DNA from 4 places in the Rhizobium viscosum genome. Region 1 is predicted to be linked to each of the others. Evidence: predicted binding sites of a transcription regulator. Region 1 holds the regulator's gene; each other region holds the start of a gene.

Region 1 (3,487 bases):
ACCAAGAAGATTGCGGCTGCCGGCGCACTCGCAGCGGTAACTGCTTACTATCTGATCTCGGGTTTTGCCGTCTCCGCGGAACGCGCCTTCATCATGATGGCGATCATGCTGGTTGCCGTCTTCTTCGATCGGCCGTCGATCAGTCTCAGAAACGTCGCCCTGTCCGCTCTCGTGATCCTCGCGGTCTCGCCATCGGAAGTGCTCGGACCAAGCTTTCAGATGTCTTTCGCCGCAACACTTGCCCTGGTCGCCGGATACGACCTCTGGAAGGGGCGACCGATGCGGGAGAATGCCTTCGCCAAACTTCCGATCATGAAACCCTTCTTCGTGGTCGGTGGCTTCTTTGGTGGCGTTTTCCTGACGTCGCTGATCGGTGGCTTTTCGACGGCACTGTTTTCGATCGAGCATTTCCACCGGCTGACGGCCTATGGCTTGCCGGCAAATCTCGCGGCGATGCCTGTCATTACGTTTGTCGTCATGCCATTCGGCATGATTGCCATGTTGCTGATGCCCTTTGGCCTGGACGGCTGGGCATGGCAGGTGGCAGGCTTCGGGCTCGATCTCGTAATCGTCATCGCAAAGACGGTATCGACTTGGGGCGGTAATATAGATGTGGGCCGTTTGCCCGGCTGGTATTTTCCAACAGCCGTCCTTGGCTTTCTGCTGCTGACCCTCCTCAGGACCCGGCTACGGCACATGGGAACGGCGATTGTCGCGGTCTCGACGATCGCTGTTGTACTGTTTCCGTCAGAGGCGATACCCGACATCACCATCTCCGAAGATGGCAGCCTGGTCGCTATAATCGATGGAGAGGTGATGGCTTCGAACCGTGAAAAGCCGCCCGCCTTCATCTTCCAACAATGGCAAAGGGCACTTGCCATCGAAGAGCATCAGAAGCCGGTTATGCTCCAAGCTGCAAGTGCGCTGACTGCGGCTGATGGCAAAAGACTGCGACTGTCACCCGATCAGCAGAATGAAGCCAGAGAGACAATGAGACAGGCAGTCGCCATCAACCCGGCGTCACGCTTCTCCTGCCTGAAGGGCGCCTGGTGCACCACCTTGCTCGGCAATGGAAAGAGGCTGATCGTCATCGACGATGCTGCCTATCTCGGACCAGCCTGCGATACGGCTGATATCGTCGTGACACCCGTCCGATTGCACTTCGACCGTTGCCGTTCCGGCGCGCTGCTCTTTACCGGCGAGACGCTGCGCAAGACAGGTTCTGTCGAACTTCGATTCACCGCTAAGGGAATCGATGTCGTAACCTCATTCGGTCCATTGCAGAGACCCTGGATACGCCACCGCGCCTATGACTGGCGCAGTGATACATTCACAGACGCAGGCCAGTCACCGGTCAGTGATAGCGGCGAATGAGGCCGACGAGTTTTCCCTGAACCTTGACGCGATCCGGCGGGAAGATACGTGTTTCATAGGCAGGGTTTGCTGCCTCGAGCGCAATCGATGCGCCCTTGCGGCGGAAGCGCTTGAGCGTTGCTTCCTCGTCATCCACGAGCGCGACGACGATATCGCCCGGGTTAGCCGTGCTGCCATTGCGGATGATGACGGTATCGCCATCGAAGATGCCGGCTTCGATCATCGAGTCGCCGCGAACTTCGAGCGCATAATGTTCGCCGGAGCCGAGCATATCGGTGGGAACGGTAATGTCATGCGTATTGTTCTGGATTGCCGAGATCGGCACACCGGCGGCAATGCGGCCCATGACAGGAACGGAAACCGAATTGCCGTTGTCTGCAGCAGGTGCTGGCTTTGCCGAGGCGGGAGGTGCTACTGGCTGGGGCTTGCCAAGGCTGCCTTCGATGACGCTCGGCGAAAAGCCACGCCGTGGCTGCAGGCTCGGGCTATAAGCTTCCGGCAGTTTGATGACTTCGAGCGCACGTGCCCGGTTCGGAAGCCGGCGAATGAAGCCGCGTTCTTCGAGCGCCGTGATCAGCCGATGAATGCCGGATTTCGAGGCCAGATCCAGCGCATCCTTCATCTCGTCGAAAGACGGCGGAACGCCTGACTCCTTCATCCTTTCGTGAATGAAAAGAAGGAGTTCCTGTTGTTTGCGCGTGAGCATGGCGTGTAACCCCAGTCTTGAAACAAATCCAGAACGGACACTATATGTTCCATATGTGTTCCGCAAGTAGCTAAATTTTCGTAAAACTTCTGTTCATTCTGATGAGAATTTTATTTTTCTCGGCCCCAAGCCTTCCCGGCCTTGTCTCGCAACGCCTGCTGAAGCACATCTCCTTGTGACTGCTGGAGGGGACCTAATGAGCCAAGTCACGCTTCCGATCGATCATCTCGTTTTGCCGGTTACCGATATCGACCTTGCCCGCGAAAGACTGGGCAAACTTGGTTTCACCGTCGCGCCGGATGCCCGCCATCCCTTCGGGACGGAAAATGCCTGCGTTTTCTTCGCCGACAAAACCTATCTGGAGCCGCTAGGCGTTGCGAGCGTCGAAGTGAGCGAGGAGACAGCGCGCGAAGGCAATGTCTTCACCGCCCGCAATCAGGCTTTTCGTTTCCGGTGCGGTAGCGAAGGACTGTCTGCGATTGCCTTCGCGACGGCGGATGCAAAGCACGAACATGCTCGATTCGTGAAAGACAGTGTGAGTGCCGGTTCTGTGTTGCAGTTCGAGCGCCCGGTGAAAATGCCGGATGGCACGGAGAATATTGCCGGCTTCCGGCTCGCCTTCGCTGGCGACCTCCGGGCACCGGATTTCTTTCTCTTCGCTGTCGAGCGCATCAATCCTCTCCCTGCCAACCGGAATACGCTGGAGGCCCATGCCAATGGTGTCACAGGCATTGCAGAGATCGTGCTCGCGGCCCCCGAGCCGACAGCTTTCGGCGAGTTCGTTTGCTCGATGGCAAAAGCCGCTTCTGCTGATGTCACGAGTTTCGGGTTGGATGTGTCCACCGGAAACGCAAAGATCAGCCTGATGACCCCGGAAGGGCTGGAGGCTTATTTCGATCTTGCCACGTCGGATACCGATCGTGGTCTGCGCGGTCGGGCGATCCGCTTTGCTGTCGGCGATCTGGCCGTGACAGAAGCGCATTTGGCTGCTAACGGGGTGACCTATACACGCAAGGGCAACCGTATTCTGGTGAAGCCTGCGCCCGGCCAGGGCGTGCTCTTCGCCTTTGAGGAAACATCATGAGCTCTACTACCAACTCCGTGGTGACGGTCGGCGAAGGCGTCGGCAAGGTCACTTTCTCCAATGCTTCACGCCTGTCGCTGATTGCCGGCGCTTGCGAAATGGAAAGCCGTGACCATGCGTTCATGGTTGCCGGCACATTGAAGGAACTCTGCGCCAAGCTCGGCATCGGGCTCGTCTACAAGACCTCTTTCGATAAGGCGAACCGTTCTTCCTTGTCGAGCAAACGCGGTGTCGGCCTTGAAAAGGGGCTGGAAGTTTTCGCCGATCTCAAGAAAGAACTCGGCATTCCGGTTCTGACCGACATCCACAACGAAGAACAATGC
Region 2 (3,487 bases), 3.3 Mb from region 1:
TCGAACCGTTGTCGGGCTTTTCCTGGCCGGTGATCATCTTGAACAGCGTCGTCTTGCCGGCGCCGTTCGGGCCGATGATGCCAACGATACCACCCGGCGGCAGCTTGATCGACAGGTCGTTGATCAGCGTGCGGCCCTCGAAGCCCTTGGTGATGCCCTCCATCTCGATGACCACCTGGCCGAGACGCTCGCTGACCGGAATGATGATCTGCGCGTCGCCGGGACGCTGCTTCTCGGCGGCTTCCACCAGCTGCTCGTAGGACTTGATACGCGCCTTGGACTTGGCCTGACGAGCCTTCGGGCTGGAAGCAATCCATTCCTGTTCGCGGCTGATCGCCTTCTGGCGGCCTGCCTCTTCGCGGTTTTCCTGCAGCATGCGCTTGGCTTTCGCCTGAAGGTAAGCCGAGTAGTTGCCTTCGTAAGGAATGCCGCGACCGCGGTCGAGTTCGAGGATCCAGCCGGTGACGTTGTCCAGGAAGTAGCGGTCGTGGGTGATCATCATCACGGCGCCCGGATAGTCGCGCAGATGCTTTTCGAGCCAGGCGATGGTCTCGGCGTCCAGATGGTTGGTCGGTTCGTCGAGCAGCAGCAGATCCGGCTGCGAGAGCAACAGGCGGCAGAGTGCAATACGGCGACGTTCACCACCAGAAAGGCTGGTGACTTCGGCGTCGCGCGGCGGGCAGCGCAAAGCTTCCATCGCCATCTCGACCTGGCTTTCCAGATCCCAGAGGTTCTGGCTGTCGATGATATCCTGAAGTTTCGCGCCCTCTTCCGCCGTCTCGTCGGAATAGTTCATCATCAGTTCGTTGTAGCGATCGACGATTGCCGTCTTGGAGGCAACACCTTCCATGACGTTCTCGAACACTGTCTTGTTGGGATCGAGTTTCGGTTCCTGTTCCAAGTAGCCGACCGTCGCGCCCTCGGCGAGCCAGGCTTCGCCGGTATATTCCTTGTCCTGGCCGGCGATGATGCGCAGCACGGTGGACTTACCGGCGCCGTTCGGACCGAGGATACCAATCTTGGCATCGGGATAGAAGGAAAGATGGATATTCTCGAGGATCTTCTTATTGCCGTAGGCCTTGTTGAGGCCGGACATATGATAGATGAACTGGCGTGCCATGCTGGGATGCTCCGGGCGGAAACTTGAAATCGTGGCCGCTATGTAGGCGAAACCACGCCCTGGAGCAACGCCGAAACCCTGTTTCGTCAGGATTTCGGCATGTTTCCGTCAGAAGCCGGCTGCATCCACAATGCCTTCGTCGCAGCCGAAGGAAGTCTGCCCTGCTCCCTGGATGAGGCCGCCGAGGCCCTTCTCCTTCGCTTGCGCCGAAACAGCATCCTGCGAAAGCCCGATCGTCAGTTCGCTGATAACGCGCTTGTTGCCGACGCGCCGGCAGCTCATCTTCACGCGGTCGCTGGCGCCAGCGCCGAAACTCTTGTCGAAGGCCGCCTTGATCGCATCTGATTTCAGCGTCTTGCCGACATTGGCGGCAAAGAGATCGCGCACGGCCGAAGCATTGAGATCGCCCATCAGACGGACGGCGGTGGCGAAATAATCGTCGGCACTCATCTTCGTGCAGGTGCCGTGCTTGATCCATTCATGCCGCTCGAGACCCGATTGCGTGCCGGGCATCGCCTTGTCGAGCGCACTCTTCGTCTCGGCTGAGAGGTTCACCGCCGGCAGGCTCGTCCACTGGCCATCCTTGTCGGCGGCTTTCTGGTCTGCAGATACGTCGCAATAGTTCTGCCGCATCGGCCAAAGACCATGGAGAGAAAAGTTGGTGGCGTCATAGCGGTCGCCGCTCTGGCTGGCGCATTCGGCCTTCTTCTGGTTGGTCTGGCAGAATGCCGGCTGCCAGCTTGCCGCAAGGATGAACCGCGTGCGCCCGCTCTCCTGTGCGGACACGGAACCGACTGACGACAGCGAAAGGAACAGGATGGAAACCGAGAGTAGAAACTTGCCCATTATTAGCCCCGAAATAGCCCCGAAAAAGAACAATACAGGAACAAACAAGCACGAAGCCGAAGTTCGCGCAACCCTGAATCGCAGGGGCAAGCATGCTTTTCTTATGTATGAGCGAAACCGCAATATTGCATTCGCCTTGATATCTGGTCTTTTGGGCGTGGGAGGAATGCATGTTTTCCGAGACATTGCGGCTTCAAAACGCCGCGGCTTCGCTTGCCTATCATCACCAGCCTGCCAAGGGGCAAGCACGGGCTATCCTGATGATTTCGCATGGGCTTGCCGAACATTCCCGCCGTTACCAGCGCTTTGCTGCGGCGATGGCGGCAAGGGGCTATCATTGCTATGCGCATGACCATCGCGGCCATGGCGAGACGACCGCACCCGATGCGCCGCTCGGCCGCTTCGCGAGGCGAGATGGCATCGAGCGCGTCGTCAGCGATATCGCCGTCATGCACACCTTTGCCACGGGCCGTCACCCCGGCCTGCCCGTCATTCTCTTCGGTCACTCCATGGGCGGCCTGATCGCACTCAATGCCGTAGCAGACCTCCCTGGCCGTTTCGCCGCCCTCGCCGTCTGGAATTCGAATTTCGCCGTCGGTCTTTCCGGCCGCACTGCCCAGGCGATCCTGCTTGCCGAGCGCATGCTGAAAGGCTCGGACGTGCCGAGCGACATGCTGCCGCGGCTGACATTTTCCGCCTGGGGCAAATCCATTCCCGATCACCGCACGGAATTCGACTGGCTGTCGCGCGACCCGACCGAGGTCGACGCCTATATTGCCGATCCGCTTTGCGGCTTCGATGCTTCGGTATCGCTCTGGCTCGATGTCTTCGCCCTGACCTTCCGCGGCATCGAGAAGGAGCGGCTCGAGACCCTGCCGAAGAACATGCCGATCCATCTGGTCGGCGGCGGCAAGGACCCGGCAACCGAAAATGGAAAAGCCGTGCTCTGGTTGTCAAAGCGTTTGAAAAGCCGAGGCTTCTCCCGTATCAGCACTGAGATATATCAGGACATGCGGCATGAAACGCTGAACGAGATCGGCGCGGAAACGGCAATTGCGGATTTCGCCGATTGGTGCGACGAGGCAATCCGCACGGTCCCGAGCGAAAGGACCTGAGATGACGAGCCTGAGCTATTCCCGCCATCCCGCCTCATCCGAGGTGACATTCGGCTTGCTTTTCATGCTGCTCTCGGTGCTGATCTCGCCGCTGATCGACATCTTCTCGAAGCTCGCAACGACAACGATCTCCTCGACGGAGGTCGCCGGTTTCCGTTTCGTCATCCAGTCGCTCACCATGCTGCCTTTCATCTTCCTGCGCGGCGCCAGGATCCAATTCTCGCTGAAGCAGAGCTGGTATCATGCGATCCGCGGCGCGATGGTCACCATCTCGATGATCTGCTTCGTCACAACGCTGAAGGTCATGGCGGTCGCCGATGCGATCGCCATCTTCTTCGTCGAGCCGATCATCCTGACAATCCTCGGAAGCATCTTTCTGAAAGAGACGATCGGCTGGCGGCGCTAC
Region 3 (3,487 bases), 970 kb from region 1:
GTCACCAAGAACAATCCTCCGCTCGTCCTGAAGAAGACGCAGCACTGGATGGAAGCCATACGGGCGACACGCAATGATCTTGAGATGCCGGCGCGGGAACTGGTTCCCGAAATCGCCGAGATTTCAAACATGCTCGCGGCAGAAGGCGCGCTTTTCACCCGCATGTCCGGCTCTGGCGCGACCTGCTTCGGCATTTTCGAGACACCCGTTGCTGCGCTGCGCGCCGCTGAGCGTCTTCACGCGGCCCGCCCGGACTGGTATTTCCAGTCGACCGAGACTTTCGCAGGAGGTGCATGATGGCAGGCCTGGATGAAAAACGAGCTTTTATACCCCTCGGCATTGCGGTTCTGACCGTTTCGGATACGCGTACGCTGGCGGACGACAAATCCGGCGACACGCTGGTGGCACGGATTGCGGAAGCCGGACATCAGCTGGTCGACCGCGACATCGTGCCTGACGACCGCGAGAGAATCACCGCACGCGTGCGCGCCTGGACGGAAGCCAAGGAGATCGACGTCGTCATCACCACGGGTGGGACCGGCTTCACCGGCCGCGACGTGACACCCGACGCGTTGGAACCGCTCTTCGAAAAGAGGATGGACGGGTTTTCGGCCGTGTTCCACCGCATTTCCTACGACAAGATCGGAACCTCGACGATCCAGTCGCGCGCCACGGCAGGTGTTGCCAACGCCACCTTCATCTTCGTGCTGCCGGGCTCGCCCGGCGCCTGCAAAGATGCGTGGGACGGCATATTGAAGGCGCAGCTCGACTACCGGCAGATGCCCTGCAATTTCGTGGAGATCATGCCGCGCCTGGACGAGCACCTCAAGCGCGGCGCGACGAAATAGGCTGGCTGCGACAGCGGTTTCCTCTATGTCGCGAGGCCCGGCAGGGCGGGCATCGTTTCCCAGCTGTCACCTGATAGCAGCACGCAGCTTATGCCGTGAACATCCGTGACGACGAGCGTCCAGGTGCCGCTTTCAGCGGCATAGACCTCGAGAATGGCGTTCTGGTTGATCAGTCCGACTGCCGTCAGCTTTTCAGCAAAGTTGCTGTCCAGGAATTTGACGATCTCGGATCGGCCTGCGCAACTGCGCATCATCTGCGATGCTGCCGGATGCGGATGCGCGATCAGCGATGTCGTCAATATGGCGGCCAGCAGGCCTTGGACCATATTGCGTAGCATGACGCACCTCCTTTCGCCGGAATCCCGGCAGAAGAGGAGATTTTCGCTGACCTGCTCTGCCGTTCACCGGCATTCCATGGCCATCCGTTGCGAAGCGAGGCGCTTCGGCGGCGCCATAGCCAGATTATAGCGCGAAATCCTATTGGGCGCCATCTTTTCGCAATATCGAGGAGTGCAGCTATCGCGCGGCGCGGGCGACCCAGGAGGGAATCAATTCGCTGGAGAGCTGGCGTGGCTTCTGTGCCTTGACGAATTCTGTAAGGCGCATGCCGCTCTTTGCAACTGAAATGGCAAGTTTCTTCGGCATGAGCAAGCCCAGTTCCAGCGGCGGCCTGGCACGGCCAACGCGCTGGAAAAAAGGGCGGCGATAACCTCGGGAGGCAGTAAAGCGCGCCGAGACCTTATTCAAGGCCACATATTCCGAGACTTCGTCGATCCAGCCCGCCTGAGGTCTTGCGCCCGGCTCGACGAAGAGCAGCCATTCGCCGCGAGCGGAGCGGATGATGTCCTTGATATCCCACTGCGAATGGAAACGGCAGCCGGCGGCATCCGCCACCCGCGAGGTGCCGTCGCGTGAGCCGTGATCAAGCACGACCACGTCGCTGACGAGACCTTCCACGGCGCCTGCCACCAATACCGATAGAGTCTGGGCCAGTTCAGGTTCCTGATCCTGGCATTCAAGAACGACAGTCAACATTGCCTGTTTATAGAGCGCCGCACAAAATTTTGCCAGCACCACTTTCCTCATTTTGTTCTTGCATTGTTCTCTTTTTATAGATAGGAATATAATCATCAAAACGAGCGGGATCGAGCGTTTTCCGCCGCTGGAGAATCCGATGAGACCACAGTCCCTTGCAGGGCAGGCCGCATTTGCGCCTGCCAATACGGCGGATATTGCCGACGCGATGATCGCGGCCTCGGGGCTGCGCATAGAGGTTGACCGGCGGCGTGGCCGCGGCGCGGGGCTGAACCCGAGCGGCCGCTTCGAACCGACCCAGCGCGAGGCCTTCGATGATGGCTGGCAGACGATTGAGGAACTGCCGCCCTTCAAGACGGATGTGCAGATCGAGAAGCCGCGCACGGCGATCACCCGCAACGAGTCCCCCGATCTTTCCTTCGACCGGTCGATCAATCCCTATCGTGGCTGCGAGCATGGCTGCATCTACTGTTTCGCCCGGCCGACACATGCCTATATGGGTCTCTCGGCGGGGCTGGATTTCGAAAGCAAGCTTTTTGCCAAGCCGGACGCGCCGAAGCTTCTGGAGCGCGAGCTCGCCAAGCCTGGCTACAAGGTCCGCGTCATCGCGATCGGCACCAACACCGATCCCTACCAGCCGATCGAGAAGGAATGGCGCATCATGCGGCAGATCCTCGACGTGCTGAACAAGGCGAACCACCCGGTTGCGATCGTCACCAAGTCGGCGATGATCCTGCGCGATCTCGATATTCTCACGGAGATGGCGGCGAAGAACATCGTGCGTGTCGGTATTTCGGTCACGACGCTCGATCGCAAGCTTGCGCGCCTGATGGAGCCGCGGGCCTCGACGCCGACGCGCAGGCTGGAGGCGATCCGTGGGCTTTCCGAGGCCGGTGTGCGCACATCAGTGATGGCTGCGCCGATTATCCCGGCGCTCAACGATCATGAGCTGGAGCGTATTCTGGATGCTGCGAAGGCGGCAGGCGCAGGAGAGGCAAGTTATGTGCTGCTGCGGCTGCCGCTGGAAGTGAGTCCGCTGTTCCGCGACTGGTTGCTGCAGAATTATCCTGATCGCTATCGTCACGTCATGTCGCTGGTGCGCTCGATGCGTGGCGGCAAGGATTATGACGCCGAGTTCGGCAAACGCATGAAAGGTGCCGGCCCCTACGCGTGGCAAATCGCCCGACGCTTCGAGATGGCGGCAAAGCGGCTGGAGTTGACCCGTCGAAGCCTTGCCTTGCGCGACGATCTCTTCGTGCCGCCAAATGGAAGCGGCGTGCAGCTTTCGTTGCTTTGACTGCTTATTTTCACGCAATTCCGAAAACGCAAAACCGTGATGCACTTTTGCTGGAATTGCTCTTGAGCTTGCGTAAGGCCTGAAGAAGACCTGCCCTGCGTCTTCTGTCTTGCGCAATTCCCGCGGATGGCCCTGACCGCACCATCCGTCGGACTGCCCCCGGCCGTCGCCGCCCTGATCCGGGGGCTTGCAGGAAATCGGGTTGGCGTGCGAGGTTCAACCGCATGAAACGTCGCACGTCACCCGATTCTCCTCTGCTTTTTGAAGAGTTCCCCCTCGTGCCGGATTTCCGGCTGGAGCTGAAGGC
Region 4 (3,487 bases), 1.7 Mb from region 1:
AGGCCGATGGATGCGTCCGGACGGTTTTCACGAACGACCTGCAGCGCATCGTGCAACTCGGCGCCGGCGACATGATAGAACAGGACAAGCCGCATGTCGTGAATATCCTTCTCGGATATGGACTGCGCGCTCGATACGCTTACGACATCAAAATTCGGGAATTTCTTTGCCAGTGCCTCAACCATACACTCGGAGAACAAGTCCGCCTTGGCGATTACCAGGACTGTTTCTCCATTCGGGCTCAGTCTTCTTGCCTGATCCGAATCTCCTACTTCCGACCCAACCATGAACATATACGCCTCCCCTAGCGCTACACTATACTCAAACTCGGAGCATCTACTCCCATTGGCGCGATGGCGGGTATTACATGCCGACGAACATTGCCCCTAGGCATGTGGCCGCCTTATCTTTTAGGCATTTCTTAATTATGGTAATATGGATTTCAAAGGAAAGAAATGGCCCAAATGGGTTAGTTGTCACGAAGTTATATTTATTTTCTGCCACTTTATGGTTGCATTTCCGACAAGAAACATACTAGCGGGCGGTATTTCGACTAGATCACGGTATAAAGCAGCATGTATTAGTTCGAGACATACAAAACCAAAGTGGTAATGGGCAGACGATATTTCAAAATAAGACGGAGAACCTTTCGAGCTTAACTTCGCGATACCGCAATCATTCGAAGCCTCCGGATTCGGAAGTATGGGACGCCATCCCCAATTCGCACATAGCCTTTCTCCGAGCCTGCGATCCAGCAGTGGCTTAACTGGAGTATTGAGCCGGACTTCAGCTGCCTTAGCCCGAATTGATATCTATCGGGACCCAGTTTTTTCCATCAATCTGTAATGGTTGCCAAAGTGGCGACGTGAAAATCAAGTATCAGCTGTGTTTTTGATACTTGGTCTTCTTTCGAGGGAACTCAAAAAGAAGTTCGACTGCCTTGCTCGCGCTCATATCGAGTCCGGGACCGGATTTGTGCGTCCTTGTACTGAATAGGCACAATCCCAATACAGAATTTGGCCAACAAATCGCGATGAAGCTGCAGGTGAAAAGGTACCGAGTCCATCTGCCGATGTTAACGCATTGGAGCAAGCGCGAGCAAAGATCCCATTTGAGATGAGAGGGACTTCGAAAGCTGCTCCAGTTTTTTTCTGGAGGAAACGTAATGCCTTATGATCCGAAGCCCGGTCCGCTGGGCTCAGATGACGACACCGTCAAGGTGGGCGCGCTGGCCGACGGCCTTTCCAGCGCTATCAATTCAACCGAAATCGATGATGATTCCACCGGTTACGTCGGCGGTATCGCCAATGGTGACAATCGCAACAACACCGACAACAGCACAGACGTGGACGTCAAGGCCAATGTCGATCTCGATGTGAAGACCGACAACGGCGACAACCGCGACAACGACTACGACTGGAGCTACAAGTCGGACGACGACACGAACACCAAGACGACCACCATCAACGACAACGACACAACCACCACCACGAAGTCGGACTACGACTGGAGCTATGACGCCAAGTCATACAGCGACGACGACGTTGACATCAAGACGATTACCGATAACGACACGAACACCAAGACCGATATCGACACCGACATCAAGACGGTCACGGATACCGACACCAAGACGACCACCAGTAGCCACAATACGAGCGACAGCTTCAACAAGACGGACACGGACTTTGCCGTTATTGACGATGTCAAGGACTTCGGGAACCTCGGCGTAGCCGGCCACGATCTCACCTTCGACATCGGGGATGACTTCTCCTTCACCCTCAATATCGACAATATCCTCAACGGCTCGCTTTCCGGCGAAGGCGCCGATTCTGTCTTCAGCACTGTCCAAGCCAACCATCTCGCAGACCAGGATAAGGCCTGGAACATCACGATGGAGAACGGCGGCGCTCAGAACCACCTGAGTGCGAATGCCGGCACAGCGCACGGTGCTGACGGCATGGATATGGACAGCAAGGGCTGGGACCTCAAGGCAGGTGACGACGTCACAGGCACTTCCACAGCAGATGCTTCGGCAATTCTTGCCAATTCGGGCTTCCATATGGAGCTCGTTCAGGGCGCGAACATGCTCAGCAACGCTGTGGACTCCAGCGTCATCGGCGGTAACTCGCATGTTTCCGATGTCGGCGAAGATACCAGCGGACACTAACCTCCAAGACCAAGAAAGGGCTGCACCGGCTTCGGCCGGTGCAGTTTGAATGCTTGCGTGCGAATTGACGAACAGCGCGGCTCCAGCAGAAGGGGATCGCATGGCCGGTCGTTTCTTCGACAGGGAGGGCCAAGGCAATGCAGATTGAGAAATTCTCAGAAATCATCGCCCATTTCATCGGCATATTCGAAACGACGACCGAAGAGATGAGGCTGCGTGCGGAGCTGACGGAGGGTGCAGGCCCTGCCGAAAATAATCCGGCACTTGACGATCTGGTCGCCAACACGCCCACCTTCGCCTCCGATCTCGCGCTCCAGGACTACGATCCTGATGTCAACTACAGAAGCGTCAGCTATGAGATCATCTATGGCGGCGCCCGCCGATTCGGCCGCCCCTTCGAGGAGAGCATTGAAAAGCTCTCCGAGATTGCGCACCGCGATATGTCGTCGCTGCCCCGGTTCGGCAGCCCACAGGACATCAATGTCGAGGACGACGAACAGCTGCAGGTTTTCAATGGTCCCGGATCGGTGATCGGATACGCTACGCAGGTCAACGTTCTCTTTGACGACGACTATCTCGATATGACGGATGGCCACCATGCCCCCCGTGATACGAGCTTCGTCACCGAACGGCTGGCCGAGTTCAGTGCCCAAACCGAAATCTTCACTCCCTTTGCCAGTCTGCAGCGGACCGACACTTTCGAAGGTGTCAAGCATATCGCCAATGATATGGAAGCCTACATTCGTGCGGTGAAGGATTCCGGCCAGACATCGTTCGGAACGAACGAACCGCCGGCAGACAATCCAAACGACCAGGCGCATGATTTCGTTCTGGCAGGATCCGAGATCACCGGAACCCACATGAACGGCAAACTTGTTTCAGAGGTTCCGGCGCTGGACGATATGCTGCCGGACCGTGGCCTTGCCAAGCTGCCGGAAGATCCCGACGAAACCCAGACATCGGTTGAGCAGCATGACCCGGCTTCAAGCAGCCTGGAGGTCACTGCCGGCGCAAACCTCGTCGCGAATATAGCCTCCGTCATCAACACCGCGGTAATCTCTTCCGTGACTGCGGTCATGGGCGACTACCACCAGATCGATGCCATCACGCAGGTTTACGCCTACAGCGACGATGACGATATCGCCTCGTTGTTCCATTCCTCGGCCGATGCGGCCGATGGTGCCGGCGTCACGGCCTACAATATCGCCAGCTTTGAACGCGACACGTACCAATCGACCCAGCCGGAGACGACAGTCGATGCACATGGCGATCCCATTTTTCCGATGGCCTGGCGGGTCAGCATCGTCAACGGCGACG

The links. Region 1 encodes LexA, which represses DNA repair genes until DNA is damaged. Its sites were predicted from a motif close to TGTTCNNNNTGTGTTCNG; they were not measured.
Region 2: the regulator LexA is predicted to act here: its motif matches at 1,992-2,009, upstream of H4W29_RS16545 (ribonuclease T2 family protein).
Region 3: the regulator LexA is predicted to act here: its motif matches at 1,937-1,954, upstream of H4W29_RS05330 (PA0069 family radical SAM protein).
Region 4: the regulator LexA is predicted to act here: its motif matches at 914-931, upstream of H4W29_RS09140 (fibrinogen-binding protein).

The regions. Positions count from the first base shown of each region.
Region 1 is NZ_JADBEC010000001.1:80,026-83,512, reverse strand. Features, by position in the region: gene H4W29_RS00390 (ComEC/Rec2 family competence protein) at 1-1,374, shown strand, start outside; gene lexA (transcriptional repressor LexA) at 1,355-2,080, opposite strand; gene H4W29_RS00380 (VOC family protein) at 2,277-3,164, shown strand; gene kdsA (3-deoxy-8-phosphooctulonate synthase) at 3,161-3,487, shown strand, end outside.
Region 2 is NZ_JADBEC010000001.1:3,371,169-3,374,655, reverse strand. Features, by position in the region: gene ettA (energy-dependent translational throttle protein EttA) at 1-1,120, opposite strand, end outside; gene H4W29_RS16545 (ribonuclease T2 family protein) at 1,229-1,966, opposite strand; gene H4W29_RS16540 (alpha/beta fold hydrolase) at 2,137-3,081, shown strand; gene H4W29_RS16535 (DMT family transporter) at 3,083-3,487, shown strand, end outside.
Region 3 is NZ_JADBEC010000001.1:1,050,584-1,054,070, forward strand. Features, by position in the region: gene H4W29_RS05310 (4-(cytidine 5'-diphospho)-2-C-methyl-D-erythritol kinase) at 1-297, shown strand, start outside; gene moaB (molybdenum cofactor biosynthesis protein B) at 297-848, shown strand; gene H4W29_RS05320 (hypothetical protein) at 872-1,186, opposite strand; gene H4W29_RS05325 (glycosyltransferase family 2 protein) at 1,365-1,883, opposite strand; gene H4W29_RS05330 (PA0069 family radical SAM protein) at 2,023-3,180, shown strand; gene rnhB (ribonuclease HII) at 3,405-3,487, shown strand, end outside.
Region 4 is NZ_JADBEC010000001.1:1,818,542-1,822,028, forward strand. Features, by position in the region: gene H4W29_RS09135 (helix-turn-helix transcriptional regulator) at 1-293, opposite strand, end outside; gene H4W29_RS09140 (fibrinogen-binding protein) at 1,166-2,170, shown strand; gene H4W29_RS09145 (hypothetical protein) at 2,308-3,487, shown strand, end outside.